3 regions of the Arthrobacter sp. PM3 genome follow, and region 1 is predicted to be linked to each of the others. Evidence: riboswitches for the same ligand, from Rfam matches in the RefSeq annotation. Region 1 holds a riboswitch; each other region holds the start of a gene.
What was found. Region 1 has a riboswitch for S-adenosylmethionine ahead of CFN17_RS04060 (DUF1737 domain-containing protein). Riboswitches for the same ligand answer to the same signal wherever they lie in the genome.
Positions count from the first base shown of each region.

Region 2: another riboswitch for S-adenosylmethionine. It lies ahead of CFN17_RS13495 (bifunctional o-acetylhomoserine/o-acetylserine sulfhydrylase); the one in region 1 lies ahead of CFN17_RS04060 (DUF1737 domain-containing protein).
Region 3: another riboswitch for S-adenosylmethionine. It lies ahead of CFN17_RS18735 (aminotransferase class V-fold PLP-dependent enzyme); the one in region 1 lies ahead of CFN17_RS04060 (DUF1737 domain-containing protein).

Region 1 covers NZ_CP022314.1:852,589-862,963, forward strand. Annotated here, with positions in the region: gene CFN17_RS04020 (SDR family NAD(P)-dependent oxidoreductase) at 1-276, opposite strand, end outside; gene CFN17_RS04025 (MarR family winged helix-turn-helix transcriptional regulator) at 415-894, shown strand; gene CFN17_RS04030 (NUDIX domain-containing protein) at 905-1,435, shown strand; gene CFN17_RS04035 (low molecular weight protein-tyrosine-phosphatase) at 1,522-2,106, shown strand; gene pabB (aminodeoxychorismate synthase component I) at 2,103-4,175, shown strand; gene cls (cardiolipin synthase) at 4,193-5,668, opposite strand; gene CFN17_RS04050 (aminodeoxychorismate lyase) at 5,762-6,730, shown strand; gene CFN17_RS04055 (hypothetical protein) at 6,821-7,774, opposite strand; SAM riboswitch class IV at 8,002-8,116, shown strand; gene CFN17_RS04060 (DUF1737 domain-containing protein) at 8,129-8,434, shown strand; gene CFN17_RS04065 (rhodanese-like domain-containing protein) at 8,431-8,850, shown strand; gene CFN17_RS04070 (O-succinylhomoserine sulfhydrylase) at 8,851-10,059, shown strand; gene CFN17_RS04075 (glutamate--cysteine ligase) at 10,068-10,375, opposite strand, start outside.
Region 2 covers NZ_CP022314.1:2,958,883-2,969,257, reverse strand. Annotated here, with positions in the region: gene CFN17_RS13495 (bifunctional o-acetylhomoserine/o-acetylserine sulfhydrylase) at 73-1,389, opposite strand; SAM riboswitch class IV at 1,452-1,567, opposite strand; gene CFN17_RS13490 (VOC family protein) at 1,741-2,379, shown strand; gene CFN17_RS13485 (CPBP family intramembrane glutamic endopeptidase) at 2,477-3,244, opposite strand; gene CFN17_RS13480 (histidine phosphatase family protein) at 3,351-4,031, shown strand; gene CFN17_RS13475 (amidohydrolase family protein) at 4,067-5,323, opposite strand; gene CFN17_RS13470 (FAD-binding oxidoreductase) at 5,335-6,435, opposite strand; gene CFN17_RS13465 (glycine C-acetyltransferase) at 6,955-8,163, opposite strand; gene tdh (L-threonine 3-dehydrogenase) at 8,248-9,294, opposite strand; gene CFN17_RS13455 (LysR family transcriptional regulator) at 9,450-10,358, shown strand; gene gatB (Asp-tRNA(Asn)/Glu-tRNA(Gln) amidotransferase subunit GatB) at 10,362-10,375, opposite strand, start outside.
Region 3 covers NZ_CP022314.1:4,112,291-4,122,665, reverse strand. Annotated here, with positions in the region: gene CFN17_RS18750 (metal-dependent transcriptional regulator) at 1-388, opposite strand, end outside; gene CFN17_RS18745 (Nramp family divalent metal transporter) at 405-1,691, opposite strand; gene CFN17_RS18740 (class I SAM-dependent methyltransferase) at 1,915-2,673, opposite strand; gene CFN17_RS18735 (aminotransferase class V-fold PLP-dependent enzyme) at 2,754-4,175, opposite strand; SAM riboswitch class IV at 4,210-4,323, opposite strand; gene hisN (histidinol-phosphatase) at 4,394-5,206, opposite strand; gene CFN17_RS18725 (ribosome small subunit-dependent GTPase A) at 5,294-6,409, opposite strand; gene aroA (3-phosphoshikimate 1-carboxyvinyltransferase) at 6,393-7,793, opposite strand; gene CFN17_RS18715 (DoxX family protein) at 7,801-8,346, opposite strand; gene CFN17_RS18710 (sigma-70 family RNA polymerase sigma factor) at 8,605-9,357, shown strand; gene rsrA (mycothiol system anti-sigma-R factor) at 9,354-9,614, shown strand; gene CFN17_RS20100 (50S ribosomal protein bL37) at 9,709-9,783, opposite strand; gene CFN17_RS18700 (PadR family transcriptional regulator) at 9,865-10,375, opposite strand, start outside.

The DNA of each region.
Region 1 (10,375 bases):
GATGCCCGCGTTGGTGACCAGGATGTCCAGCCGGCCGAACTCCGTGACGGCCGCCTGCACAAGCTGTTTGGCCACCTCGGAACTGCCCACGGGGGCGACGACGGCGGCGGCCCGGCCGCCGTCGGACTGGATGGTGCGGACCGCCTCCGCGGCCACCCCGGCGTCGACGTCGTTGATGACGACCGCGGCACCCTGGCGGGCCAGTTCCCGGGCGTAGGCCAGGCCCAGGCCCCGGCCGCTTCCGGTGACGACCGCTACTTTTCCTGTCAGGCTCATTGCCGCTCCTTTGCTAGCTGCCTTGCTGTTGTCTACTTTGTGCATCCTGCCCCGCGGCGTGGGATGCTGTTCTGCATCCATGAAAATATGGATAGTTGAGAATGTCAATGATTTATTTTTTGGACTATTGGAGTGGGCATGGCGACCGAACTAGACGCACAGCCGGGCACGGAGCCGGCCGGGAAGCTCATGGCGGCGACGATCAGCCGGGATGCCGGCTTCCTCCTGGCCAAACTGCACGCCGCCGGCTCGGTCCTGAACAACCGCGCCCTGGCCGGATTCGACCTGAAGGAGCGCTCGTACTCGGTGCTGGCGCTGGCCAACAGCGGGCTGGAACCGACCCAGCGCGAGATGGCGGAGTTCCTCAGCCTGGATCCCAGCCAGATCGTGGCCCTCATTGACGAACTGGAGAAGCGCGGGCTGGTGCTGCGCGCCCCCGGGAAGCAGGACCGGCGCGCCAAGATCGTCTCGGCAACAGCGGAAGGCGCGGCCGTCTTCCGCCAGGCCGAAGCCGCGGCGCGCGCGGCGGAGGCTGCCGCCCTGGCCGGCCTCAGCGAAGCCGAAGTCGCGGCGCTCAAAACCCTGCTGAGGAAGGCGCTGTGGGGGTCGGCGGACTAGGCTCGGGGCCATGACCGTTCGGAGCGCCGGGATACTGCTGTACCGGCTGGGCAGTGCAGCAACACCGGGAACTGCGGCAGGACCGGGCACTGCAGCGGGGCTGGAGGTCTGGATTGCCCATATGGGCGGACCGTTCTGGGCCCGCAAGGACGCGCACGCCTGGTCCGTCCCCAAAGGCGAGTACGGCGAGGACGAGGACCCGTTCACGGCCGCGCAGCGCGAGTTCGCCGAGGAAATGGGCATCCCCGCGCCCACCGCGGACTACGTGGAGCTCGGCACCTTCCGGCAGCCTTCCGGAAAGCTGATCACGGTCTTCGCGGCCGAGGCGGATTTCCAGCCGGACGAGATTGTGAGCAACACCTTTGCGCTGGAATGGCCGAAGGGCTCGGGCGTCATCCGCAGCTTCCCGGAGATCGACGACGCGCGGTGGGCCACGGAGCAGGACGCCCGGACCCGGCTGGTCAAAGGCCAGCTGCCGGTCCTTGATGCGCTCATCCGGCACCTGGGGCGCGGCCCCGACGCCGCGGACGGCCCGGCATGACAAAACGTGAATGATGTTTGACATATTTTGTAACACGGCAGCGCTTTCCGCTAGCCAAGAGGCCCGTCGATCGTTCATGCTTAGCTATGACCTCAATGTCGAGCCAGTACCGGATCATCGCCGTGTGCACCGGAAATATCTGCCGGTCCCCGATGGCCGAGCTCATGCTGGCGGAGGCATTCCGGGCCGGGCACCTGACCCGGGCGGTCGTGGATTCCGCAGGCACCACGGCGTATGAGGCCGGCCGGCCCATCGATCCGCGGGCCGCGCGCAAACTCACGGCGCAGAACATCGCCTCGGACGGCCACGTGGCGCGGGAATGGCGGCCCGAGTGGTTCCGCACCCGCGAGCTGATCCTGGCCCTCGACGTCGACCACTACGGCTGGCTCCGGCAGGCGGCACCGGACCGTGACTCGCTGGCAAAAATCCGCATGCTCCGCAGTTTCGACCCCGCGGTCGCGGACAGGGACCCGCTGGAGCAGGGTATCGAGGACCCCTGGTACGGCGGCCACACCGACTTCGACTCCACCTGGAACCTCATCCTCGCCGCCGTCCCCGGGATCGTGGAGTACGTCCGCGCCGAGATCCGGCGTCGGGACGGTGAAAGCAGCACGGGACTGGGCAGCACGGGACAGGGCTACACAGGGCAGCGGGTACGCTCTATTTCATGAGCCCCGCACCCGTCATCATCGCAATCGACGGGCGGTCCGGCTCCGGCAAGACCACCCTGGCCATCGAACTGGCGGCACGGCTCCGGGAGCACCGCAAGGTCTCGCTCTTCCACCTCGAGGACATCTATCCCGGCTGGAACGGGCTCGCGGCGGGGATCGACCGCTACGTCACCACCGTGCTGTCGCCGCTGCGTCGCGGCGAGACCGCTGAGTGGGTCAGCTGGGACTGGGAGCGGCACTACGACGGCGAGGTCCGCACCACACGCCCGGCCGACGTCGTCCTGGTGGAGGGTGTCGGCGCCGCTGCCGCCGCCGCCCGCCCCATGCTGGATGCCGTGATCTGGGCGGACTCCCCGGACGCCGACCGCCGCGCCCGCGCACTGGCCCGGGACGGTGAAACCTATGAACCTTTCTGGGACCAGTGGGCGGCGCAGGAAGCGCAGTGGCTGGCCGCCGACGACGTCCCGGCCCGCGCCGACGTGCACGTGCTCAACCGGGCGGACGGCGCCGCCCCGGACGATGTCCTGCACGCCCTGCAGTACCTTCCCGGCGTCGGGCCCGCCCTGCTGCCCGAGCTCACCGCCCGGGGCGGCCTGGCGTTGCGGGCCGAACGGGTCGACGCCGCGCCGGATGCCGCCCGGCTGTTCGAGGCGCTTTTTGGCGGCTCCGGCAACGCCGTCTGGCTCGACTCCTCGCTGGACCCGGCGGGCCTGGCCCCGGAGGCCGCCGAACGCAGCCGCTTCAGCATTCTGGCCGACGACGGCGGCTGCTTTGGCCAGGCAATCCGGCACAGTTCCGGACGGACCCGCGTCAGCGCCGGCCAGGCCACGGTCACCACGGACGGCCCGTTTTTCCGCTGGCTCGACGGCGTCTGGGGCCACGAAGTGCTCCGCGCCCCGGAGGACTACCCGTGCGGCTTCACCCTGGGCTGGCTCGGCTACCTCGGCTACGAACTCAAGCGCGAAACCGGCGGCAGTGACGTCGCCGCGGCCACCCCGGATGCCTGCCTGATCTTCGCCGGCCGGGCCGTCGTCCTGGACCACGCCGAGGGCGCGGCCTGGCTGCTGGCCCTGGACACGGCCGACGCCGGAGACTGGCTGGCGGCAGCCCGCGCGGCCGTGGCCGCGACGGCTTCCGGCGCTGCAGCGCCTCGCAGCACAGCAGCGTCAGGCTCCCCCGTCGCTGCCCCGTCATTCACCGCCCCTTCCTTCACTGCCAGGGATGCCGAGGCCGGCTACAAGGCCAAGGTCGCCGAGGCCCAGCGGGAAATCGCCGAGGGCAACACCTACGAAGTCTGCCTGACCACCGCGCTCACCGCTGCCGCCCCCGCGGGCACCGGCGGCCTGGACCCGTGGCAGACCTATCTGGAGCTGCGGCGCCGCAACCCGGCCCCGTTCGCCAGCTACCTGCGGTTCGGCGGCCTGGCGGTGGCGAGCACGTCGCCGGAACGGTTCCTGCAGATCGCCGGCGACGGCAGGATGCGGGCCGAGCCGATCAAGGGCACCCGCCGCCGCGATGCGGACCCGGGCGTGGACGCGGCCCTGCGGCAGGATTTGGCGTCCTCGCCCAAGGACCGGGCCGAGAACATCATGATCGTGGACCTGCTGCGCAACGACCTCAGCCACTTCGCCGTCCCGGGGTCGGTGGCGGTCAGCCGGCTGTGCGCGATCGAGAGCTACGCCACCGTGCACCAGATGGTGAGCACCATCGACGCCCGGCTGCGCCCCGGCATGCCGCGGGCCGAGGCCGTCGCTGCCTGTTTCCCGGCCGGCTCGATGACCGGCGCACCGAAGGTCAGCACCATGGCCATCCTGGACCGGCTTGAGGCCGCGCCGCGGGGCGCGTACTCCGGGGCGATCGGCTACTTCTCGCTCAACGGCGCCGCCGACCTCGCCGTGGCGATCCGGACCCTGGTGGTCCGTGACCTCGGTGACGGCACCGCGGAACTGAGCCTCGGCGTCGGCGGCGCCGTCACCGCCGATTCGTCGCCGCAGGAGGAGTACGAGGAAATCCGGACCAAGGCCTTTGGGGTCCTGTCGGCGCTCGGGACCGGGTTCCCGCCCGGCTGACCCCGCCGGCAGCGCCCTTACTGAAGAGTCGCCGTCAGCCGCGCCACGTTGTCCACATATTTGACCTTCATGGGCCGCTTCATCCAGTCGTCCAGCACAAGTTCGTGCGAGATGCTGCGGTATGTGTCCTCCACGGCCCGGATCCGCTGGACGATGTCCTCACCGAGGAGCATCACGGAGACCTCGAGGTTCAGCGAGAAGGAGCGCATGTCCATGTTGCTGGACCCCAGCACGGCAACCTCGTCGTCGATCGTGAAGTGCTTGGCGTGCAGCACAAAGGGCGCCTTGTAGAGATAGATCCGCACCCCGGCCTCGAGCAGGGCCTCGTAGTAGGACTGCTGGGCGTGGTGGACCAGGAACTGGTCGCCCTTTTCCGAGACGAAGAGTTCCACATCGACCCCGCGCTGCGCCGCCGTCGTCACCGCATAGAGCAGCGAGTCGTCGGGGACGAAGTAGGGGCTGCACAGCGAGATCCTGTGCTGCGCGGAGTAGATGAGCGTGTTGAAGAGCCGCAGATTGTTCTCGGTGCTGAATCCGGGGCCGCTGGGGACTACCTGGGCCGTGACGTTTCCGGGATGCGGCTCCGGCCGGTGCCCCAGCTGCTCTTCGAGGGACTCGTCGGTTTCGCTGAGCCAGTCGGTCGCGAAGACCACATTCAGGGTGGTGACGATCGGTCCGCGCAGGCAGGCCATGAGCTCGACCCATTCGCGGCCCACCTTGCGGTGCTTGGGGTTGTTGTAGGAGGGCTCGATCAGGTTCTGGGATCCGGTGAAGGCGATTTCGCCGTCGATCACCATGATCTTGCGGTGGTTGCGCAGGTCGGGACGGCGCCACTGGCCATGCACGGGACGCAGCGGCAGCATCGGCCGCCAGCGGATCTTGCTGGCCTTGAGCCGGTCCGTCAGCCGGCGGTAGCCCTTGATCCGGAGCGATCCGAGGTGGTCAAAGAGGACACGGACCTCCACGCCGCGCTCCGCCGCGTCCTCCATCGCGGTCAGCAGGTCATCAGTGACGTGGTCCGAGCTCATGATGTAGAACTCGGCGTTGACGAACCATTTGGCGCCCCGGACCGCCTCGGTCATCGCCTTGATGGAGTCGGGATAGCCGGGCAGCAGCTCGACGCTGTTGCCGTCCACCATGGGCAGCGATCCCAGCGTCTTGTTCAGTTCCGAGGCGGAGGCCACCCATTCGGGTCCGGCGTAGCGGCTTTCATCGGCCTGCAGTTCCGACGTCCCCGCCCGGATGCGGGTGTTGACCGCCTCCTGCTGGGCACGGCGGCGTCGGGAAAGCCGGAAGTTCCCGAACAGCAGGAACAGCAGAAGGCCGATAGTGGGCACAATGAAGATGCACAGCAGCCAGGCCATCGCGGTGGTGGGCCGCCGGTTTCCGGGGATGATGCCCAGGACCAGCACGCGGATGGCCAGGTCGATCACGGACAGGATCAGGACCGCCCAGGACGGAAGTGTCTCCGCCAGCGGAAATGGCCACAGCACAGGCGAACCCCTCAACCTCCAGGCCCGCGGAACCGTTCCGGAACGGGCAACGAGCAAATCCTATCCCGGGACCGGCGGGACTAAGCTGGAGCCATGACCTCTCCCGCCTCTGTGCCTGCGTCCGCGACCGTCCTGGTCTTCCTCGACCCGGCGTTCGACGGCGGCCGCGTGGCTGATGCGTCCAAGCCGCAGCTGATGGCCACGGACCTCGGCGCCACCCGCGGCGACGGTGTTTTCGAATCGCTGCTTGCCGTGGGCGGCCGGCCCCGCAAGATCCAGGCCCACCTGAACCGGCTGGCCGGTTCGGCCCGCCTCCTGGACCTGGACATCCCCGCCGAGGACGCCTGGCGGCGTGCGGTGGACACCGCGATCAGCGAATACCGGCGCCAGGATCCTGCCGTGGCCGCGGCGGGCGGCGCGGCAGAGGACGAGGTTGTCGTGAAGCTGCTCGTCACCCGCGGACCGGAAGGCGCCGCAGCCCCCACCTGCTGGGTGCAGGCCTCCGCCCCCGGGACGGCGGGCCGCCGGCAGCGCGAGTCGGGGCTCGATGTCATCCTGCTGGACCGCGGCTACGACAGCGAGGTCGGCGAACGCGCCCCCTGGCTGCTGCTCGGCGCCAAGACCCTCTCCTACGCCGTGAACATGGCGGCGCTGCGTTACGCCCAACAGCACGGGGCGGACGATGTCATCTTCACGTCGGCGGACGGCCGGGTGCTGGAGGGACCTACGTCGACCGTCCTGCTGGCGCACCTGGAAACCACGGACGACGGCGCGGGCGGCGTCCGCACGGTCCGCCGGCTCATCACGCCGCAGCTGGACAGCGGCATCCTGCCGGGCACCTCCCAGGGGGCCCTGTTCACCGCCGCCAAGGCGGCCGGCTGGGAGCTGGGCTACGGCCCGTTGGAACCGAAGGACCTGCTGGATGCCGACGCCGTCTGGCTGATCTCCAGCATCCGGCTCCTGGCGCCCGTGAACCACATCGACGGCCAGGAAATCGGGACGCCGGAACTGCGCCGGCAGCTCACGGCCGAGCTCAACGCCCTCTTCGCCACGATCGAATAGTTCTCCCCTCCCGACAGGCAACGCGGGGTCAGATACAGCCCATTCCGGGGTCCGGGATGGGCGCTATCTGACCCCGCGTTGCTGTTTCGCTCAGCCCAGGGCGTCCGCGGGCACTGCGGGGCTGCGGCGGAAGGATGCCGGGTTGAACGCCGGCAGCATGAAGGTGGCCAGCACGGCGTCGAGCAGTTCCGGAGCCCACCGGCTGTTCTCCCCCAGCGTCGCGCACACGCCCAGCACCACGGGGGTGCCGTCGGCACGGCGCCGGATCTGGACCTGAACCGGCCCGGTCAGGCCGAGCGTGCGGACGGCCGCCAGCCCGAGCTTGCGCACATCCCCGGCCTCACCGGCAGGGACCCTGCGGGCCACCTCGTCGGTTCCGGGCCGCCCGTACGGGGTTTTGGTCTTTTCCAGGACCACGGCCGCCGGCGCCATCGCGTTGCGGGCCGGGGTGCCGAAGACCAGGGCGACGTAGTCGCTGCCCGGGATGAATTCCTGGACCAGCTGGCCGGAGGGCATGTTCTTCCAGTTCACGGAGGCCGTCCCGGCCAGCAGATGGACAGCGCGGGAGCCTTTGAAGACCCGGGGTTTGACGACGACCGGCCCGTTGAGACCCGCCAGTGAGGCCGGCGCGGCGGCGAGGTCGCCCGGGACGGCGAAGCGCGGGACAGGGACACCGGCTGCGTGCAGGGCCCATGCGGTGAAGAGGTGGTCATTGGCCAAAGCCACCGCGTCGGGGTCGCCGACAATGATCCGCACGTCCGGGCCGAATCCGGCGCGGGCAGCGGCCAGCACCGGGAGTTCGACGCTGAGGGTCGGGATGATGACGTTGATGGCTTCCCGGTCCACCAGCCGGCGCAGGTCCAGGACCATGTCCGGATCCGTCGCCGGCAGAAGTTTGACCGCCGCCGCCTGGGCGTCCCCGGACTGGCGGGTGATGGCGCGGGCGTCGGAGCCCAGGCAGGGGATGCCGCGCGCGGCAAGCTGGGCCGCGACGGCCATGCCAGCGGCGCCTGCAATGCCGGTAACCAGTATGCGCGGGCCCACGGTGACTCCATTCCGTCGTAGTTTGATTGCCTCAGCAGTTCCCCAGTACTCCGATTCACCCAGTACACTGCGCTTCCCCCCGGCGGGCACGAGTGGGCAGTACCCGAAACTGGAGCGCGCTACTACTTGGCCGCAGCCACGGCGTGGGCACTGCGGCGGCGGCCCGGTTACGGAACATGACGACGGCGGCACTGCGTGCCGGCGTCGTAAGTGTTACGTTCTTGGGGAGTAATGAGAACCGGTGGCAAGCCCTGACTGGCCGGTCGGCAACCCTCCCTTTCGCGGCGGGGTGCCTCAGGTGAATACTCGGCATATCGACCATTCGAGCTGCAAGCGTGAAAGAGGAGATCCGTCGTGCCTGACATATCCGCACCCGCTGTACCCGGTACAGCATCCGCCAGCGAGGAGAAGCTGGCCTACCGCCTGTTTACCGGCGCCGATGACCGCGCCTTCTGCGAGCGGGTGTCTGCAGCCCTGGCCGAGGGCTATGTCCTGCACGGAAGCCCCGCCGCCACGTTCAACGGCAGCACCGTCATCGTGGCGCAGGCGCTGGTCCTGCCGTCGGCGATTGCGAGCGCGGACGCCGCCGTGGCCAACGCCGTCGATGACCTCGACACCGGCGAGTTCGGCGAGGAAGAAGCCTTCGAGGGCCACGCATGAGCTACGCCGGAGACCTCAGCCCGGACCAGGCATGGGCCAGGCTCGAAGCGGGCGCCATCCTGGTGGATGTCCGGACCGAGGCCGAGTGGGCGCACATCGGCGTCCCGGACACAGCGGCCGCAGGCACTGGGCGCAACGATCCGCTCTTCATCCAGTGGAACCTCTCCGGCGGCCTGCCGAACCCGCACTTCGTCGAAGAGCTCCGGCGGCAGGCCCCGGAGGACACCGGCGTCGAACTGTTGTTCCTGTGCCGTTCCGGCGCCCGGTCGATCGCCGCCGCGACGGCCGCCACGCAGGCCGGCTACACCTCATACAACGTCCTCGAGGGCTTCGAAGGCGAAACTGACCGCTTTGGCGACCGCACCGTCAACGGCTGGAAGAACCGCGGCCTGCCCACCAACCTTGGAAAGAATTAAGTGACCTTCAATCCTGACGCCGCCGGATGGGCGGCCGACACCCAGGCTGTCCGTGGCGGCCTTGACCGCACCGGTTTCCAGGAAACGGCCGAGCCGATCTTCCTCAACTCAGGATTCGTCTACGAGTCCGCGGCCGCCGCAGAGCGCGCCTTCACCGGGGAGGACGAACGCTTCGTCTACTCCCGCTACGGCAACCCTTCGGTCGCGACATTCCAGGAGCGGCTCCGGCTGCTGGAAGGCACCGAGGCGTGTTTTGCGACGGCGTCCGGCATGTCCGCCGTGTTCACCGCCCTCGGCGCGCTGCTGGCGGCGGGCGACCGGGTGGTCGCCGCCCGCTCGCTCTTCGGCTCCTGCTTCGTGATCCTCAACGAGATCCTGCCGCGCTGGGGTGTCGAGACGGTCTTCGTGGACGGCCCGGACCTGGACCAGTGGTGCGCCGCGCTGTCCGCGCCGACCACGGCGGTCTTCTTCGAGTCGCCGTCGAACCCGATGCAGGAAATCGTGGACATCGCCGCCGTGAGCGAGCTGGCCCACGCCGCCGGCGCCACCGTGGTGGTGGACAACGTCTTCGCGACGCCGCTGCTGCAGCGTTGCGGGGACCTCGGCGCGGACGTGATCGTCTACTCCGGCACCAAGCACATCGACGGCCAGGGCCGGGTGCTTGGCGGGGCCATTCTGGGCAGCAAGGAATTCATCGACGGGCCTGTCAAGCAGCTCATGCGGCACACCGGACCGTCGCTGTCCGCGTTCAACGCCTGGGTCCTGACCAAGGGCCTGGAGACCATGGCCCTGCGCGTCAGCCACTCCTCCGCCTCCGCCCTGCGCCTGGCCGAATGGCTTGAAGAGCAGCCCGCGGTCAGTTGGGTGAAGTACCCGCTGCTGAAGTCCCACCCGCAGTATGAGCTCGCCGCGAAGCAGATGAAGGCCGGTGGCACGGTGCTCACTCTGGAGCTGTCGCCCTCCCCCGGGCGCACCGCCAAGGAGGCCGCCTTCGCGCTCCTGGATGCGCTGCGGATCATCGACATCTCCAACAACCTCGGCGATTCGAAGTCCCTCATCACGCACCCGGCCACCACGACACACCGGGCCATGGGCCCGGAGGGCCGCGCGGCAATCGGGCTCAGCGACGGCGTCGTGCGCCTGTCGGTGGGACTGGAGGATGTCGAGGACCTGATCCGCGACCTCGGGCAGGCGCTCAAACAGGTCTAGGGAAGCGGTCAGCCCCGGAAGGCGGCGTCCGGTTCGCCGGTGACGGCGCCCTGCATGGTCACTTCGACGGCCCGTTCGACGACGCCGGCCAGGCCGCCTTCCCGGAACGGTGCCCGCTGCAGTTGCGAACCCGTGCCCTCCGCCAGGATCCGTTCGACGCCCTCGCGCGCCAGTTCCAGCTCGCCCTGCTCTTCCAGCACGGGTGCCACGAAGTCCACCAGTGCCCGGACGACGTCCGCGGCCGGGGCAGGGGTGAACGTTCCGAAGTCCAGGAGCTGCCCGCGCAGCCCGCAGTTGCTGGCCTGCCATGCGGCCA
Region 2 (10,375 bases), 2.1 Mb from region 1:
GAAGCCGTCGCGGACGCCGGAAGGTTACGGCGACTGCGATGCGTTCCGGCGATCCCGGCGCGGCGGCCCCTGTTAGGCGCCCTTGGCTGCGCGGAAGCCGGCGTCGAGGTCGGCGAGGATGTCATCGATGTGTTCCAGGCCGACCGAGAGCCGCACGAGCCCGGGGTTCACGCCGGCCACGGCCTGCTGCTCGGGCGAGAGCTGACTGTGGGTGGTCGACGCCGGGTGGATCACCAGGGAGCGGACGTCGCCGATGTTGGCCACGTGCGAGTGCAGCTCCAGTGCATCGACGAACCGCTTGCCGGCCTCGGCTCCCCCGGCGATATTGAACGCCACGACGGCGCCGGTCCCCTTGGGGCCGTACTTGCGGCCGCGCTCGAACCAGGGGCTGGACGGCAGCCCGGCGTAGGCGACGGATTCGACGTCGTCCCTGGCCTCCAGCCATTGCGCCACCTTGGTGGCGTTGGCGACGTGGCGCTCGACGCGCAGGCTGAGCGTTTCAATGCCCTGGGCAATGAGGAAGGCGTTGAACGGCGAGACGGCGGAGCCGAGGTCGCGCAGGAGCTGGACCCGGGCCTTGAGGATGTAGGACAGGTTGGCCCCCAGGGCGCCGCCGGCACCGAGGTCGCGGGCGTAGACCAGGCCGTTGTAGGTGGGGTCCGGGGTGTTGAAGTTCGGGTACCGTGCGGGGTCCTTGCCGAAGTCGAAGTTGCCGGAGTCCACGATCACACCGGCGATCGCGGCGCCGTGGCCGCCAAGGTACTTGGTGGCCGAGTGGACCACGATGTCCGCGCCCCACTCGATGGGGCGGATGAGGTACGGGGTGGAGAGCGTGTTGTCGACGATCAGCGGCACCCCGGCCTCGTGGGCCACCTTGGCGACACCTTCGATGTCCAGCACGTCCTGGCGCGGGTTGGAGACCACTTCGCCGAAGAACAGCTTGGTGTTGGGCTGCACGGCATCGCGCCACTGCTCCAGGTTGTCCGGGTCCGCCACGAACGTCACCGAGATGCCGAACTTCTTGAGCGTGTGGGCCAGCAGGTTGTAGGTGCCGCCGTAGAGGCTGGGGCTGGCCACCACGTGGTCCCCTGCTTCGGCGATATTGAGGATGGCGAAGGTTTCGGCGGCCTGGCCGGAGCTGAGCAGCAGGGCCGCGAGGCCGCCTTCAAGGCTCGCCACGCGCTGCTCCACCGCGTCCTGGGTCGGGTTGCCGATCCTGGTGTAGATGGGTGCGAGCTCGGCCAGGGCGAAGCGGTTCGCCGCGCTCTCGGCGCTGGGGAACACGAACGACGTCGTCTGGTAGATGGGCAGGGACCGGGCGCCGGTGGCGGAATCCGGCTCCTGGCCGGCGTGGATCTGGCGGGTTTCGAAGGACCAGGCACTGGACATTGATGCTCCTTACGGGACCGGGCACAGCACCGCCCGGGGCCATCGGCCCGGGAGCGGTACAGGCGCCGCGCTTGCCCTCCGGCGGTCGCCGGACGGCCGGGTCTTCACCCGGGGCACCCCACCGCGATACGAGGGTTGCCGGCCAGCAAGCCGGGGCTGTGCGCTGGCACTCATGACCTTGCGCTTCAGTGTAGGAACGGCGGCGGGCCGCTGGATAGCTTTGTGACGAAGATGAAGATGGCGGCAGCATCCGCCTGCCGTCAGGGGCCGGCGGCACCGGCCGCGAGACATCCCATGACGGTAAGGCGAGCCTAAGCTGAGAGCTTTATCACAAAGTGCCAAGATGAGGTCATGCGCATGGATCACGTTTCTTACGCCTGTGAACACGATGGCTTGGCAGCCACCACTGAACGTATTGCGTCTGCCCTCGGCGTCGAAGCCGTGAAGGGCGGAGTGCACCCCCGCTTCGGCACACGCAACATGATTATCCCGCTCGCGGGACACAAGTACCTTGAGGTTGTTGAGGTACTGAACCACCCGGCATCGGACAAGGCCCCCTTCGGCCAGGCAGTCCGTGCCCGCTCCGAGGCCGGCGGCGGCTGGATGGGCTGGTGCGTCGAAGTGGACGACCTCGCCCCGTTCGAGGAGCGGCTGGGCCGGTCGGCCGTGAACGGCAACCGGAAGTTCCCCGACGGCCGCGAGCTGGTCTGGAAGCAGATCGGCATCCTGGGGCTCATCGCCGACCCCCAGGTGCCGTACATGCTCAAGTGGGAGGGCGACCCGGAGCTTCACCCGTCCAACGCCTACGCGTCCGATGTGAAGATGTCCGCGCTGACCATCGCCGGTTCGGCGGAGCGCGTGACGGAATGGCTGGGCGAACCGGTGGAAAAGCCGCTGGAGGACGTCGCCGTCAACTGGATTGCCCCGCACGGCACTCCGGGAATCCTTTCCGTTACTTTCGAGACCGCCTCCGGAGCGGTCACGATCTAACGCTCCAGCTGCCCCACACACTTCGGCCGCCGTCTGGCGGGTGCCAACGATGTCACCCACCAGACGGCGGCCGAAACCATTTAACTCCAACGCGGGGTCAGCCCAGGCCCACGGCCTTGCCGAACAGGCTGAATCCCACGAACGCCACGGTGTCCAGGATGGCGTGGGCGATCACGAGCGGCATCACCCGCTTGGTCCGGGTGTACACCAGGGCGAAGACCACGCCCATCACCGCGTTGCCAATGAATGGCCCGAAGCCCTGGTACAGGTGGTAGCTGCCGCGGAGCAGGGCGCTGGCGGCGATGGCCGCCGGTGTGCTCCAGCCCAGTTTCCCGAGCCGGTCCAGCAGGTAGCCCACCACGATCACTTCCTCGACGATCCCGTGCCGGATCGCGGACATGACCAGGACCGGCACCGTCCACCAGTACGTGTCCAGGGCGCTGGGGATGATCGCCGTCGTGATCCCGAGGGCCCGGCCGGCGGCGTAGAGTCCCAGCGAGGGGATGCCGATGGCGGCGGCCAGTCCCAGCCCCTGCAGGAGGTCCCGGCCGGGCCGGGCGAAGTCGAAGCCGATCCGCCGGAACGCCGAGCCGCCGCGCTCCCCGACCGGACGGTGTTCGGTGAGGAAGTAGATCACCAGGGCCACCGGGACCAGGGCGAACATGATGTCCAGTAGCTGGTAGGTGAGGTCGAAGTATTCACGCGCGCTCTGCGAGCGGTTCAGCGTGGACGTTCCCTGGGCCAGCGGCGCCGCGGTCATCTTGTCCAGCAGCTGCACCACGGAGTAGACCGCGGACTGCCCCAGCGACAACCCCAGGACAATCAGGACTTCGAACCGCAGCCGACGGCGGGAGGGAACCAACATGTTCCTATCTTGCCTGCAGTTGCCGGGAGTTTGCTGACCCCGCCGCGGTGCCGTCCGCACTGCCGTCACGGCGGGGCCGCCGCCGCCGAGCCTATGCTTGGGGTTTATGAGTGCGCCCCGGAAAATCATCATGATCCGGCACGGCCAGTCCGCCGCCAATGCCGACACCTCGATCTACAACCGTGTCCCGGACTACCGGATCCCGCTGACACCCCTGGGCGTGGAGCAGGCCACGGCGGCCGGGGACGAAGTCCGGCGCCAGCTGGGGGGCCGACCGGTGTGCGTCTACGTCTCCCCGTACCTGCGCGCCTACCAGACCCTCGAGGCACTCAATCTGGGCCCGCTGGTGGAACGGGTGATCGAGGAACCGCGGCTGCGGGAGCAGGACTGGGCTAACTTCCAGATCGCCGGGGACATCGAGGACCAAAAGGAGCTCCGCAACGCCTACGGCCACTTCTTCTACCGCTTCAGGGAGGGCGAGTCCGGCTCCGACGTGTATGACCGGATTTCCTCCTTCATGGAAACCCTCTACCGACACTGGTCCAAACCCACGTACGCCCCCAACGCGCTGTTCGTAACGCACGGGCTGACCATGCGGCTGTTCTGCATGCGCTGGTTCCACTGGTCCGTGGAATATTTCGAATCCCTGAACAACCCGGAGAACGCCGAGGTAAGGACCCTGCTGCGCACCGCGCGCGGGAAGTATGAGCTGGATAAGCCCTTCACCCAGTGGGAGGATCGGCGCGTGGACGAAACCGTCCTGGACGCGCCGCCCATGATCTTCTAGCCGGGCTACCGCACCGACCGCGCTGTCCTACCGGGCTACCGCACCGGCTGCGCGATCCCGGCCCGCCAGACCGCGTGCGTCAGCGGGATGCCGGGCCGGTAGGCCAGGTGCGTGGCCGACGGCGCGTTGAGCAGGTGCAGGTCCGCCCGGTGTCCGACGGCGATCGAGCCCACCGCCCGTTCGCCGTCGGCGTCGTTTCCGGACTCCCGGCCCAGGGCCAGGGCGCCGCCGTACGTTGCCGCACGCACCGCTTCGTGGACGCTGAGCCGCATCTGGAGCACGGCCGTGGTGACGCAGAACGCCATGGAGCTCGTGTAGGACGTGCCGGGGTTGCAGTTGGAGGCCAGGGCGATCTGCACGCCGGCGTCGAGCAGCTCCCGGCCGGGGGCGAGCGGCTGCCGGGTGGAGAGGTCGCAGGCCGGCAGGCAAGTGGCAACGGTGCCGCGTTGACCAGTGCCGCGTTGACCTGTGCCGCCCTGACCGGTGCCGCCCTGACCGGTGCCGCCGTCCCAGCCGGTCCAGGTGCCGGCGAGGGCATCGATGTCCGCGGCGGAGAGGTAGTTCACGTGGTCCACGCTCGCGGCGCCGAATTCCACCGCCAGCCGGACACCGGGGCCCTCGCCGAGTTGGTTGCCGTGCACGCGCAGTCCCAGCCCGGCGTCCTTGCAGGCCTGGAGCACCCGGCGGGACTGGTCCTCGTTGAACGCGCCCTGCTCGCAAAACACATCGGCCCAGCGGACGTAGGGCAGCACCGCGGCGAGCATCGGCCCGCACACGAGCTCCGTGTACTCCTCCGCGTCCGTCCCGGCGGGCACGAGGTGCGCCCCGAGGTAGGTGACCTCGTCCGCGACCGTGGAGGCGATCCGGGCGCTGCGCGCCTCGTTCTCGATGTCCAGTCCGTAGCCGGTCTTCGTCTCGAGGTACGTGGTGCCCTGGGCGACGGCCTCTGCTACGCGGCCCATCGCCAGCCGGGTGAGGTCAAAGTCGCTCGTGCTCCGGGTGGCGCCCGTGGTGACGGCGATCCCGCCGGCGCTGTAGCTCTCCCCCGCCATCCGGGCCTCGAACTCGGCCGTGCGGTCCCCCGCGAAAATCAGGTGGGTGTGGGAATCGACCCATCCCGGCAGCAGCGCCCGGCCCCCGGCATCCACGGCTTCGTCCGCCGCCGGGGCGGCGGCCGCCGGACCGAGCCAGGAAATCCGCTCCCCCTCGATCACCACCGCCGCGTCGCGGAGGACGCGGTGTTCCGCGTCCTGGGTCATCAGTTCGGCGATGTTGGTGATCAGGATGCTCATGGAACCATTCTTCAGCGCCGGATGGACCAGCGGGTCGCGGCCAGCGCCTCCGCTGTCCGGGATGCCGGACTGGCGCCTCCGTCCTGTCCTGCGAGGATGAGTCCGGCGGCCAGTTCCGAGATGCCGGAGGAGGTCTGGAAACCGTACCCGCCCTGGCCGGCGAGCCAGAAGAATCCCCGGGCCTCGGCGTCGAAGCCGGCCACCGGGACGCCGTCGGCCGCTTCCGTCCGCAGGCCCGTCCAGGCCTTGCTGACGCCGCGGATCCCGAGCGTCGTGATCGTGTTGAGCCGGGCAACGAGCCCTTCGATGTCGCCGGGATAGGGTTTGGCGTCCTCGGGGCCGCTGGGCACGTGCTCGGAGGGCGAGATCAGGACCTGGCCGCCCTCGGGCCGGAAGTAGAAGCTGTCATCCGCCGCGGCCACCATCGGGCAGCCCGCCGGGAGCGGATGGGCGACGTCGACGATCGCGGCGGTGCGCCGGTACGGCTGGAGGCCGAGCTTCTCGACCCCGGACAGGACGGCGAGTTCGTCAGCCCAGGCGCCGGCGGCATTGACCACGACGGCCGCCTGGAAGCCTTCCTGGCCCGCGCCGAGTTCCCAGCCGGAGCCGAGCCGCTGGGCCGAATGGACCCTGGCGCCGGTGATGATGTCCACGCCGCCGGCTTCGGCCCGCCGCCGGTGGTCTTCGAGGAGCACGGGGGCGTTGCAGGCGAAGGATCCGGTGTCCAGGCCGGCGGCGCTAAAGGATTCCGGAACCAGTGCCGGGCACAGTTCCATGGCCTCGGCGTGGGTGATCCGGTGCATGTGGCCGCTGGCTTCGGCGCGGACGGTGGCGTCGTCGCCGATCAGCATGAAGCCGCGCGGGGTGAGCACCGGTTCCGGGAGCCCGGCGTCCCGGGAGGCGATGAGCTCCAGGGTCCGGACGGTGAGTTCCTGGACCACGGGCGGGCCGTAGCTGGGGATCAGCTGCCGGGCCGAGCGCGCCGAGGTGTGGTAGGCGAGGGTCTGCTCGGCTTCGACCAGGGCCACGCTGCACTGGCCGGCCAGGGCGGAGGCGAGGGACAGGCCGGCGATACCGCCGCCGACAATCACGACATCGTAAGTTGCTGACATGGTTCCATCCTTGCAGACGGACACGCCGGTGGCTGGGTTTGAGGCGGGGTTGGGGCGCGGGGTGCGGCGCCGAGACGGGCGACCGGGCGGGAGCAGCGGGCGAGCGGCGCCGATCCGCGACAGGACGTCTCAGATTGTCCGCACCAACGGACATGCCCTCCCCTGCTTCGTGCCACTGGACATGCCCCTCACTGCGGCAACCCAGCCCGGGACATGCCCTTTGTTGGTCGCAGCCATTGGACATGCCCCTCACTGCGGCAGCCCAGCCCGGGACATGCCCGTTCTTGCTCGTGGCCGTTGGACATAGTGGCACTATGTCCAGTCCTCGCAGCCAGAACTGGGCATGTCCCGCGGACAAGCCCATGGAGGAAGCCGGAGGTTGAACGAGCCAGGCCCGACCGCGCCAGGGCCCTGCAATTCACGGCCGGACCATGCCAGGGCCCTGCAATTCACGGCAGACCCACGCCCGGACCTCTGCAATTCGGCGCCGGGCGGGGGCGCCGGGCGGGGGCGCCGGGGTCAGCCGGCGACGGCGGCCCGGCTCTGCACGAACGCCTGGACGCACGCCTCGACGTCCTCGGCGCTGTGCGCGGCGGAGAGCTGCACGCGGATCCGGGCGGCGCCCTTGGGGACCACGGGGTAGCTGAACGCGGTGACGAAGACGCCGTGGTGGAGCATGGCGTCGGCCACCTTGGCCGCCATGACGGCGTCGCCGAACATGACCGGGACAATCGCGTGCTCACCGGGGAGCATCTCGAAGCCTTCCTCGCCCATCCGGTTCCGGAAGAGCTCCGCGTTGGCGAAGAGCTTGCTGCGCAGTTCGCCGGAGTTTTCCACGAGGTCCAGGGCCTTGAGCGTGGCCGCGACAATGGCAGGGGCCAGCGAGTTGGAGAACAGGTAAGGACGGGCTTTCTGGCGGAGCATGGCGATCACTTCGCGGCGGCCGGAGACGTAGCCGCCGGAGGCGCCGCCGAGGGCCTTGCCGAAGGTGCCGGTGTAGATGTCCACGCGGTCCGAGACGCCGGCGTGTTCCGGGGTCCCGGCACCGGAGGCCCCCATGAAGCCCACCGCGTGGGAGTCATCCACCATGACCAGGGCGTCGTACTTTTCGGCGAGGTCGCAGATGGCTTCGAGCGGGGCCAGGAACCCGTCCATCGAAAAGACGCCGTCCGTGACGATCACCTTGCGGCGGGCCGGGTTCTCCTGGGTGGTGGCTTCGATCAGCTTGGCCTCGAGGTCCGCCATGTCCTGGTTGGCGTAGCGGAACCGCTGGGCCTTGCAGAGCCGGATGCCGTCAATGATGGAGGCGTGGTTCAGGGCGTCGGAGATGACGGCGTCCTCCGGGCCGAGGAGGGATTCGAACACGCCGCCGTTGGCGTCGAAGCAGCTGGAGAACAGGATGGTGTCCTCGGTGCCAAGGAACGCCGAGACGCGCTTCTCGAGGGCCAGGTGCAGGTCCTGGGTGCCGCAGATGAAGCGCACGCTGGCCATCCCGAAGCCGCGCTCGTCCATGGCTGTCTTGGCGGCGGCGATGATTTCCGGGTGGTCGGCGAGGCCGAGGTAGTTGTTGGCGCAGAAGTTCAGGACGTCGGCGCTGGATTCGCCGATCTGCCCGGCCTTGATGTGGTTGGCCTGCGGTGAGTCGATGTGGCGCTCGGTCTTGTATAGTCCGGCGCTGCGGATCTCGTCGAGTTCGTGCTGCAGCTGGTCCTTGATGGCTGAATACATTTCGGTGGGCTCCTCAGCTGGTTGGGTGCGGGGAAAAATGCGGGGTATGGACAGTGGCCGGAACGGGCGGGCTGGAAGGTCGGCTCAGAAGACGGTCCAGTCGAGGACCACTTTGCCCCCGACGCCGGCACGGGCCACGTCGAAGCCCTTTTCCCAGTCCGTGGCAGGCAGCGTGTCCGTGACCACGGCGGAGATGTTGGCGTGCAGGACCGGGTTGGAGGAGAGCATCGCGCTCATCGCGTACCAGGTTTCGAACATTTCGCGGCCGTAGATGCCCTTCATGGTCAGCATGTGCGTGACCACCTTGCCCCAGTCGATGTTGATGGACTGGCTGGGCAGTCCCAGCATCGCGATCCGGCCGCCGTGGTTCATGTTGTCGATCATCTCAGGCAGCGCGGTGGGGTGTCCCGACATTTCCATGCCGATGTCGAAGCCCTCGCGCATCCCGAGTTCGCGCTGCGCGTCCTTGACCCGCATCTTCGAGACATCGATCGCGAGGTCGACGCCGAGCTTCCGGGCCAGGTCCAGCCGCGGCGCGGAGACGTCGGTGATGGCGATCTTCCGGGCGCCGGCGTGCCGTGCGACGGCGATCGCCATCAGGCCGATCGGCCCGGCACCGGTAATCAGGACGTCCTCGCCGACCAGCGGGAAGCTCAGGGCGGTGTGGACGGCGTTGCCGAAGGGATCGAAGATGGCGCCCAGTTCCGGTGTCACGGACGGATCCTGGTGGACCCAGACATTGGTTTCGGGGATCACCACGTACTCGGCGAAGGCGCCGTCGCGCTGGACGCCGACGCTGACGGTGTTGATGCACATCTGCTTGCGCCCGGCGCGGCAGTTGCGGCAGATCCCGCAGACGATGTGCCCCTCACCGGAGACCCGGTCGCCGACCTTGACGTCGAGGACGTCTTCGCCGATTTCGACGACCTCGCCGTAGAACTCGTGGCCGGCGATCAGCGGGGCGTTGATGATGCCCTGCGCCCAGGCGTCCCAGGACTGGATGTGCAGGTCCGTGCCGCAGATGCCGGTGGTCATGACGCGGATCTTCACGTCGCCCGGACCGGCTTCGGGCTCGGGGCGGTCAACGAGTTCGAATCCTGCGTGGGCGCCGGCCTTGTAGAGAGCCTTCATGGACTGTCCTATCTGTGTTTGGTCTGCACTGCGTTGCGCCGCGCGGCACGGGCGTGTGGGTCAACTCACCCCATTAGACCCACCAGAAAGGTTTAGCACAACCGAATTTTTCTCAATCGACGATTTAGGAATTGCTGTTGCATAGAATGGCTCGCATGGAAATCCACCAGCTGGAGATGCTGCGCGAACTCGGCGCCCTGGGCAGCGTCAAGGCCGTCGCCGAAACCCTCCTCGTGACGCCCTCGGCCGTGTCGCAGCAGCTGGCCGCGCTGCAGAAGTCCGTGGAGGTGCCGCTGACCCGGAAGGAGGGCCGGAACCTGGTGCTCACGGAGGCCGGGCAGGTCCTCGCGGACGCGGGGGCCGCCGTCGTCAGCGCCATGGCGGATGCGAAGACGGCGATCGGCGCGTACCACGGCTCGCCCGTGGCGCCGGTGACGCTCAGCGGGTTCCACAGCGCGGGGCAGGCCCTGTTCGCCCCGCTCGCCCGGCTCCTGGACGGCCCGGGCCGGCCCAGGATCCTGCTCTCCGACGAGGACGTGGCCCAGCAGGACTTCCCGGCCCTGACCGCGCGCTACGACCTGGTGCTGGCGCACCGGATGGACCACAGCCCGCGCTGGCCCGAGGAACGCGTCGCGGTGATTCCACTCGCGCATGAGCCGCTGGACGTGGCGCTGCCGGCCGGGCACCGGCTGGCTGGCCAGGCGGCGGTGACGGCGGACGACGTCGTCGGTGAACCGTGGGTGACCAGCCGCGCCGGATACTCCCCCGCGGATGTGCTCTCCGCCGTCGCTGCCGTCTCGAGCCGGGAGCTGAATATTGTGCACCGGATCAACGACTACTCGACCGTCGCGGCGCTGGTCGCGGCCGGCGGAGTGATCGGGCTGCTGCCCCGGCACACGGCGCGGCCCGTGCTCAACCCGGACATTGTGCTGCGGCCGCTCGCCGGGATCAGCACCCGGCGCCGGATCGACATCCTGGCCCGGCCGGAGAACCTTAAACGCAAATCGGTCATGATGGTCTGCGAAGCATTGCAGACCATCATGACCGGGTTGGTGGGCGGCTGAGGCTTAGCCTTCGACGC
Region 3 (10,375 bases), 1.1 Mb from region 1:
GGTCCCGCGCCGGGTTTCCCAGCTTGGCGGCCATCCGGTCAATGAAGGTCTCGGACACGGCATGTTCCAGCAGCTCGGCTTCGTCATGGACCTCATCCCAGCGGTACCCCAGCTCCTGGACCAGGAACGTCTCGATCAGCCGGTGCCGCCGGACCATGGACAGCGCGAGCCGCAGCCCGTCGTCGGTGAGCGTGACGGCGCTGTAGGGCTTGTGGTCTACGAGGCCCTGGTCCTTGAGCTTGCGGACCATTTCCGAGACCGAGGAATTCGCCACGCCCAGGCGCTGCGCCAGCTGCGTGGAGGTGATGGGCTTTTGCTGCCACTCGGTGAAGGAATAGATGACCTTGACGTAGTCCTCGATCGAGGAGGAGGGCGTACTGGTCTTCACACCCACAAGCCTACCGTCAGCCGCGCCCGGCAAAGGTCAGCCACAGCAGGACCAGGTTGAGCGCCACGACGAGGATCACGCTGATGATGGCGGCGATCCGCAGGGCCAGTCCGTCGGCGAAGCGGCCCATCAGGGTCTTGTTGCTGGTCAGGACCACCAGCGGGACCAGGACGAAGGGGATCCCGAAGCTGAGCACCACCTGGCTCAGGATCAGCGCCCACGTGGGGTCGAAGCCGACCGCCAGCAGCACCACGGCCGGAATCAGGGTGACCACGCGGCGGGCCATGACGGGGATCCGGATTTTGAGCAGGCCCTGCATGATGGTGCCGCCCGCGTAGCAGCCCACCGAGGTGGACGCCAGTCCGGAGGCAAGGAGGCCGACAGCGAAGACCACCCCGACGACGGGGCCCAGGTTGGCCGCAATGGCCGCGTGGGCCCCTTCGATGGTGTCCGTGCCTTCCTCACCGCCGAGCGTGGAGGCGGCCAGGAGCAGCATGCCGATGTTGACGATTCCCGCCACGGCCAGGGCGGCGACGACGTCGAAGCGGGTGGCCCGGACCAGGCGGGCGACGGCGGCCGGCGGGACATGCTCGTCGTCGTCCGGGCGGTGCCGGTCGCGGGACAGTGCCGAGTGGACGTAGATGGCGTGCGGCATGACGGTGGCGCCAAGCATGCTGGCGGCCAGCAGGACCGTGTCGGGGCCCTGGAATCCCGGAATGAGCCCGGCCAGGGCCGCCCGGGGATCGGGCGGGCTGATGAGGAGCCCGGCAAGGAAGCCGATGGTGATGATGCCGAGCAGGAACATGATGACGAACTCGAAGGGCCGCTGCTTTCCCCGGGCCTGCACGGCCAGCAGGACCATCGACACCGCGCCGACAATGAGGGCGCCCGCGGGGAGGGGGAGGCCAAACAGCAGGTACAGGGCGATCGCCCCGCCCACCACTTCAGCGAGGTCGGTGGCGGCGGCAACGATTTCGGCCTGCAGCCAGAACGCCCGTCGCCCAAACGGCTTGAGCCGCTCGCCCAGGATTTCGGGCAGGCTCTTGCCGGTGACGACCCCCAGCTTGGCCGACTGGTACTGCACGAGAACCGCCATGATGTTGGCGGCGACGAGGACCCAGACCAGCAGGTATCCGTATTTCGCCCCGGCGGTCAGGTTGGCGGCGACGTTTCCGGGGTCCACGTAGGCGATTGATGCGACAAACGCCGGACCCAGCAGCCCGAGCAGGGCTTTGCGGGCAGCCGGATGCTTGTAGGTGCGGGCACCCTGCGGCGATTGTTCGTGTCCCTTGACGTCCAGCACTGCCAGCTCCCGTGATTGGCGCGTCGGCGTTGACGCGGCGGTCGGCTCCGGCGCGGAAAACGGCCGGGGTCAATGTTTTGTATGCCTACAACTAATTATTAGGCATACCGAAACAATAAGCGCCAGCGTGTTTCGGTGCAATCCGGGACGTAGCGGGCACGTCACAGGCGGTTTATATGGAAGCTCTCACCGGTCGCACCGGCGGGAGCGGCGCAGCGCGGGTTCAGGTCCGGACGGCGCGCCAGGTCTGGGTCAGGTAGGGCAGGCTGAGGAGGTCGCCCGGGGCATGGCCCAGGTGTTCGTTCAGGTACCAGTCGAGGTTGGCCGTCACCTTGGCCCGGGTGGTTTCGGAGGCCGCAAGGTAGTAGCTGCGGGACTTCGCCAGCTCTTTGATGTCCTCCGGGGTCACGGAATCCTCCCACCGGGTCAGGTGGCTCTCCAGTCCGGTGAACTCAGGGCCCACGGGCGGCCGGAAGTGCGGCTTGTGCACGTCACCGGCGTGCATGATGCGCGAGAGCCGATGCACCCAGGGGACGGAGGTGTCCAGCTGGTTCCAGATCAGGCCCAGGACGCCGTTCGGGCGCAGGATCCGGGCGATCTCGGTGCTGGCCCGGCGGGGATCGCACCAGTGCCAGGCCTGGGCCACCGTGACGAGGTCGAACGATTCCGGCGCCAGGCCGGTGTCCTCGGCGGTGCCGACGACAGCGGTGACCTCCGGCAGGGTCCGGCCGAGCTGTCCGAGCATGTCGGCGGAGGGGTCAACGGCCACCGTGTGGAGGCCCCGGGCGGCCAGGAGGGCGGTGAACTTGCCCGTGCCGGCGCCAACATCTGCGGCGTCTTTCGCCCCGGCCGGGATTAGCCATGCGGCGGATTCCTCCGGGTAGCCGGGCCGGACGCGTTCGTAGTGCTCCCCGCCGTCCTGGAAGCTTTGCCCGAGCTCCCGGCGCCGCTCGTGCTGGAGTTTGGGCCCGCCGCGTGCCACGTTTCAGTCTCCTTCGGGAAATTCCTGCCGGTTGCAGGTACCTTCCGAATTTACCGCACGCGGTCCCGGCCTGCGGCCGCTCAGTCGAGGGTGCAGGGCGCGGCACCGGCAGTGCCCGGGGTGTTGGGCGCCCAGTGCGGGTAGTTGCGGGTGTCGTTGGCCGGCACCCAGCGGCCGGCATCCACCACGTAGTCCCAGCCGAGTCCCGCCTGCCGCAGCTGGCGGAGGCCGGCCAGCAGGCGCTCGGCGTCCTCCAGCCGGGAACCCAGGCCGAAGCTGGCACGCAGTGAACCGGCGGGCAGGCCGAGCCGCTTCAGCAGCGGGTGGGCGCAGAAGCGGCCATCGCGCAGGCCGATGCCATGCTCGGCGGAGAGGTAGGCGGCCACCAGGCCGGCGTCGTAGCCTGCCACGGAAAAGTTCACGACGCCGATGCTGCCGTTGTCCGACCCGGCAAAGATCCGGTGCACGGTCACGCCCTCGATGCGTTCGAGGCCCTCGACAAGGTAGGAGCGGATGGCTTCCTCGTGCTCGTACCACTGCGCCGGGTCCAGCTCGGCAAGCACCTGGGTGGCGCGGGCCAGCGCCGCCGCCCCCAGGACATTCGGGGAGCCGCCTTCATGCCGTGCGGGACCGGTGGTCCAGCTGACGGAATCGAGCCGGGCGTCGCGGACGGCGCCGCCGCCGGCCAGGTGCGGTGTGCCGGCGTCGAGCCAGTCCGTCCGTCCCACGAGAACGCCGGCGCCGAAGGGGGCGTAGAGCTTGTGCCCTGAGAAGGCGAGGTAGTCGATGTCGTCCGCGGCGATATTGATCCGCCGGTGCGGGGCCAGCTGCGCGGCGTCCACTACGATCCTGGCGCCGTACTCGTGAGCCAGCGAGGCCAGGGCCCGGACGGGGAGGATTTCGCCGGTGACATTGGACGCGCCGGTGACGGCCAGCAGGCTCACGCCGCCGCGGGCGAGCTCCTCACGGAGCCGGTCCACGGTGGCTTCGAGGGTGGCCGCGGCAACGACGCTGCGGTGCGGAACGTTCTGCCAGGGCAGGAGGTTGGCATGGTGTTCGATGTCGAGGTAGAGGACCTCGCCCGCGGGACGGCCGTCCTTCAGGGGCAGACAGCCGGCGAGCAGGTTCAGCGAGTCGGTGGTGTTGCGGGTGAAGATCACGGAGTCGTCCGGCCGGCCGCCGACGAAGTCCCGGACGATGTCCCGCGAGTTCTCGTAGACGGAGGTGCTGATCTGGGACGCGTAGCCGGCGCCGCGGTGGACGCTGGCGTAGTACGGCAGGATTTCGTTCAGGTAGGCCGAGACCAGGGACAGGGCCGGGGCGGACGCGCCGTAGTCCAGGTTGGCGTACCGGGCGTGGCCGCCGGTGATCAGCGGGGCCTGGATTTCCGCCCCGGTGACGGCGGCCAGCGGGCGGGCGGCCGCGGCAAAGCGGGCATCGTCCTGCCCGGCTCCAGAGGCTGCGTGGAATTCGGCGGCGGCAGGGAAAGTGGCAGTTGTCATGGGACCTCACTCGGACAGGACCCCACCTCGTGGGAATCCGCGCTTGCCGGGTCCGCTCCGGACCGGCCAGGTCGTCACCCGGGGCACCCCACCGCGAATGGAGGGTTGCCGGCCAGCAAACCGGGGTTTTACGCTGGCACTCGTGACCTGCATCGAGCGTAGGACATCCGCGTGGCCGGGGAAAAGGCGGTCCCGGATTGTGAAGCGCTTTGTTACGCCTACAGGAGGTCGTCGAGTCCGGGGTTGAGCCGCTTGAGGACTTCGGAGTGCAGGATCGAGTTCGTGGCCAGCGCGTTGCCGCCGAAGGGGCCGTCCTCGCCCTCCAGCGAGGTGAAGCGGCCGCCGGCCTCCGTGACGATCGGCACGAGGGCCGCCATGTCGTAGAGGTTCAGTTCCGGTTCGCAGGCGATGTCCACTGCGCCCTCGGCCACGAGGCAGTAGGACCAGAAGTCGCCGTAGGCGCGGGTGCGCCACACTTCCTCGGTCAGGCCCAGGAACTCGTCCAGGTTCCCCCGTTCCTTCCAGCCGCCGAGACTGGAGTAGGACAGTGAGGCGTCCTCGAGCCGGGAAACGTTGGAGACCCTGAGCCGGGTGGCGGCCGCCAGTGAGCGGCCCGTGTAGGCCCCGGCGCCTTTGGCCGCCCACCAGCGCTTGCCAAGGGCCGGTGCACTGACGACGCCGACCACCGGCTCGCCCTCGTCGACGAGGGCGATCAGGGTGGCCCAGACCGGGACGCCGCGGACGAAGTTCTTGGTGCCGTCGATGGGGTCGATGATCCAGCGCCGGGAGCCGTGCCCCGAGCTGCCGAATTCCTCGCCCAGGACGGCATCGCGGGGGCGGGACCGGGAGAGCTGGCCGCGGATGGCTTCCTCGGCGGACTTGTCGGCGTCGGTGACGGGGGTGAGGTCGGGCTTCGTTTCGATCCGGAGGTCCAGCGCCTTGAACCGGCTCATGGTCTGGGAATCGACGGAATCGGCCAGGACATGGGCAAGGCGCAGGTCATCGTTGTAGCTCGAAGCATTTTGGCTCATGGTTCCAAACTACCGTCTAAGCGGGCGGCCTGCGGGGAGGCCGCGGCACGGCGCCGCCGTCGGCGGGAGCCGCGCGCCGGGGGAGGCTTACGAAACCGTGCCCAGTTCCTTGGTTTCCTGCGCTTCCATCCGTGGGTCCGTGCCGAGCAGCCGGCGCAGGGACGCCAGCCGTGCCGGGCCCGAGGGGCCGGCGTGCCCGGCCGCGACCCAGGCGTCGACGCCGCAGTTGACGGCGGTGGCGTCGTGCTTGCAGCCGCGTTCGCAATCGTCGGTCCCCGGTTCCAGGTCCGGGAAGGAGTGCAGGATCCGGTCCGGATCCACGTGGGCAAGTCCGAAGGACCGGATGCCGGGGGTATCGATGATCCAGCTGCCGGCCGGTGCGTCGTTGACCTTCAGTGCCAGGGCCGAGGACGAGGTGTGCCGGCCGCGGCCCGTCACGGCGTTCACACCGCCGGTGGCGCGTTCGGCTCCGGTCAGGGCGTTGACCATGGTCGATTTGCCGACGCCCGAATGGCCCAGCATGACGGTGACCTTGCCGTCGAGATAGCCGCGCAGCTGGGAGACGGCGTCCCTGTCGAGCCGGGCGGAAAGCCCGTCGTCGGAGCGGGCATCGATGCCCGATGCGGCGGAGTCCGCGGTCTTGGAGATGATGACGGGAAGCTCAAGGTGGGTGTAGTTGGACAGCAGCTCGGCGGGATCCTTGACGTCGGCCTTGGTGACCAGGAGCAGCGGTTCAATGCCGGCGTCGTAGGCGGCCACCAGCGCGCGGTCGATGAAACCTGTCCGGGGCTCCGGATTGGCCGCGGCGACCACCACCACGAGCTGGTCGGCGTTGGCCACGACGGCGCGCTCCACCGGGTCGGTGTCATCGGCGCTGCGGCGCAGCAGTGTGCGCCGGTCCTGGATTTTGACGAGCCGGGCGAGCGTGTCGGGTTCGCCGCTGACGTCCCCGACGAGGGAGACAAAGTCTCCCGCCACTACCGGACTGCGCCTCAGCTCCCGGGCCCGCGCCGCGATGATCTTGCGTTCGCCGGCCGTGCCCTCGTCGACGACGGCGGTGTAGCGTCCGCGGTCAACGGTGATGATGCGCCCGGTGACGGCGTCGTCGTGGCTGGGCCGGTCCTTGGTGCGGGGCCGGGAGCCCTTCTTGTTCGGACGGATCCGGACGTCGGATTCATCCCAGGAATCAGTGCTGCGCGCCACCGGCGGAGTCCTCGTCTGCGGCGGTTCCCTGCGTCAGCATGGCTTCCCAGAGCTGCGGGAAGTCCGGCATGGTCTTGGCCGTGGTCGCGATGTCTTCGACCTCGACGCCGGGTACGGCCAGGCCGAGGATGGCGCCGGCCGTGGCCATGCGGTGGTCGGCGTAGCTGTGCACGACGCCGCCGTGCAGCTTGGCCGGGCGGATGACGAGTCCGTCGGCGGTCTCTTCGGCGTCGCCGCCGAGCCGGTTGATTTCGGCTACGAGGGCAGCGAGCCGGTCCGTTTCGTGTCCGCGGAGGTGGGCGATACCGCTTAGCCGCGACGGACCGCTGGCCAGCGCACAGAGCGCGGCCACGGTGGGGGCCAGTTCGCTGGTCTCGTCGAAGTCGCCGCCCTGGATCTCCCGGCCGCCGCTGACGGTCAGGGTGCCGCCGTCGAGGGTCACGGTGGCGCCCATGGCGGCCAGGATGCCCCGCCAGAGGTCACCGACCTGTGTGGTCCGGGCGGGCCAGTTCGGGACCCGCACGGTGCCGCCGGTGGCGAGGGCCGCTGCGAGGAACGGCCCGGCGTTGGAGAGGTCCTGCTCGATCCGGACGTCGAAGGCGCGGATCGGGCCGGGGGAGACGACCCAGTGGTTCGGCACCGAATCGTCCACCCTCACGCCCACCCCGCGCAGCACGGCCACGGTCATGTTGATGTGGTCGAGGCTCGGCACGGGGGCGCCGACATGTTCCAGGTGGAGGCCCTCGGTGAACCGGGCGCCGGCCAGCAGCAGTGCGGAGACGAACTGGGATGACGCGCTGGCGTCGATGACGAGGTGGCCGCCGCGCACAGCTCCGGTGCCGCGGACGGTGAACGGCAATGACGACGCCGGGCCGCCGTCGGGCGCGCTGACCGCCACGCCCAGGCCGGCCAGGGCCTCGATGATGGTGCCCATCGGGCGCTTGCGGGCATGCGGGTCGCCGTCGAAGCGGGACTCGCCGCGGCGCAGCGCGGCCACCGGCGGCACGAAGCGCATGACCGTGCCGGCCAGGCCGCAGTCAATGTCCGTGTCCGCCGCGGCGTCGATGCTGAGCGGGACGATTTCCAGGTCGGGGCCGAAGGCACCGTCGCCGGGAACCTCGGTAATGGTCGCGCCGAGCTGGCGCAGGGCCGCAATCATCAACGCGGAGTCCCGCGAGTGCAGGGGAGCCCGCAGCCGGGAGGGGCCGTCCGCCAGGGCGGCGAGCACGAGGTACCGGTTGGTCAGGGACTTCGACCCCGGGACAGTGACGGTGGCGTCAACCGGCCGTGCGGCGAACGGCGCGGCCCAGTGCGGACCGCCGTCCGACGTCGGGGTGCTGTCCGGACGGGAGGGGGTGGTTGCGGAGGAGGTGGCGCCAGTCATTACCGTCTTAGGCCCCGGCAGTCTTGGCGGCCTTGCGGACTACTTTGTCGGCCTTCTTCAGCTGCTTGTTGCTGGTCTTGCGGGCATCGGCGGCGAAGTGGGCGGCGTTCTTCTTCGCGTCGGCGGCGAGGTGGCCGGCGCGCCAGGCCAGGCTGGGCTTGCCGGCGGTGTCAACGGCGGCCAGCAGCACGCCGCCGGTCAGGGAGACGTTCTTCAGGAGCTGCTTGCGGCGGGCGTCGCGGGCTTCCTTCGAGGAGATGTCCGCGCTGCGCCATTCGACGTAGCCGTTCAGGGCCGAAATGACCGCGAGGACGGTGGCGGCCAGCCGGGCGGACTTGCCGAGTGCGAAGCAGACGCCGGCACCCACCTGCGTGCCTCCGATCACGCGGGCCAGGACCTTCTCATTGGTCTGGAACGGGAGCGCGTCGGCAGCGCGCCGGAGCAGGGGGGACAACTGTGCCGCAGTGTCATCCGCGTTCTTTAGCTTGTCCATGCCGGCGAGGACGAAACTGGAGGCGAGCATGGGCCGGGCGAGAAAGCGGACAAACGACATGAATTTCCTCCTGGTTGGACGAACCGCGGATTCACTGCGGGGGAACCGGTTCTAGTCTTGCACTTTTGCGGAATATTTGCCTGCCTGACGTCGTTGTGAAAGGCAGGTTCGGTACGGCTGAAGAAGGATCAGGAGTTGGACGGTTTGACTCAGGTGTTGGAGAGGACGGAACCGGAAGCCGGTTTCGGGCAGACGTGGACCGTGGCGCCCGCGGGAGTCCGGGGCGCCCGGCGGAAGGTGACAGTAGACTTGAAGGCAATGAGCACCATGGACCCGGCCGTTGCGGCCATGCACGAGGTTGCCGGAAACGACGCCCCTTCCACTGAAGCCCCTGACGCCGGCAGTGCTGCCGCCTTGGAAACCGAGGTGGACGGCAAGCCGCTGGACGTCTCCAAGGAGTCGGCGGAAGAGCGCCGCGTGCGCTTTGAACGCGATGCCATGCAGTACGTGGATCAGCTGTATTCCGCGGCCATGCGGATGGCCCGGAATCCCTCGGACGCCGAGGACCTGGTTCAGGAGGCGTACACGAAGGCCTTTTCCGCTTTCCACCAGTACAAGCCCGGGACGAACCTGAAGGCTTGGCTGTACCGGATCCTGACCAACACGTATATCAACTTGTACCGGAAGCGGCAGCGCGAGCCGTTGCAGTCGAACTCGGACACGATCGAGGACTGGCAGCTTGCCCGCGCCGAGTCGCACACGTCCTCGGGACTGCGTTCGGCGGAGGCCGAGGCCCTGGACCACCTGCCGGATTCGGACGTCAAGCGTGCACTCCAGGCCATTCCGGAGGAATTCCGGCTGGCGGTGTACTTCGCCGACGTCGAAGGCTTCGCGTACAAGGAAATTTCAGACATCATGAACACCCCCATCGGGACCGTCATGTCCCGGTTGCACCGCGGCCGGAAGATGTTGCGGGACATGCTTGCGGACTATGCCGCCGAACGGGGATTCAGGGCCGCCACCGAGTCAAGCGCCACGGCCGAGAGCAACAATCAGGAGAACAGGAAATGAGCGACTGCCAGGGACTGGGCGATTGCGACGACGCCCGGATGCAACGAATCTACGAATATCTGGACGGTGCGCTGACGCATAGCGACATCGCGGAAATCAAGGACCACCTGGACAGCTGCCCGGAATGCCTGGAGCAGTACGACCTCGAATGTGTCATCCGCGTGATGGTTAAGCGTTCGTGCACCGAAGCGGCCCCGGAAAACCTGAAGAACTCCATCCTGGACCGGATCCACTCCATCCGGCCCGTGGACGCCTGAGCCGCACCGCGAGGGATCCTCAGCCAAAGCCAAAGACCCCGGACCGTGCGGTTCCGGGGTCTTTGGCTTTAAAGCATTTGATCCTAGCCGTGGCTTAGGTGTTGGGGCGCTTACCGTGGTTCGCGCCGCCACGCTTACGGTCACGACGTTTACGTGCACGCTTGCTCATAGCTGGCCTCCTTAATCTTGGTACTCAAAAGAGCTGCCCTCAAGTCTCCCACATCACGGCACCCGCCGCGAACCGGGAGCGTCAGCCGCCGAGCGAATTGCGGATCGAGATCCTGGCCTGGTCGAGCACGGTCCGGACGGTCTCCAGTGTGACGGCCGTGACGGGGCTTTTCCCGGCGTGGCGGCGCAGCTCTACCCGCATGTCGTCGCGGAAGGCCTGGACAAGCATCTCGGCTTCCTTCAGCCGCCTCTCGCCCTCCGGGGAGTACCACGCGCCGGCAGGCCCCGTGCCGGCCGTCCCTCCGGCGCGGGCCGAGGAGCGTGCGGCTTCCGCCGTTGCCGCGAGATCGGCCCGGAGCCCGCGCATGTTAACGCGGATGTCCTGGCGCAGGTTGTCCGCGAGCCGGCGGACCGAGGCGGAGATGTCGTTCTCGACGCCGGCGAGCTCGTCCCGCCGGCTGTTCAGTTCGTTGAGGCCTGCCGCCGTGATGCTGTAGTTCGTGCGGCGGCCTTCGGTGTGGGTGGCGACGAGCCCTTCCTCCTCGAGCTTGCCCAGCCGCGGGTAGATGGTGCCGGCGCTGGGGGAGTAGGTG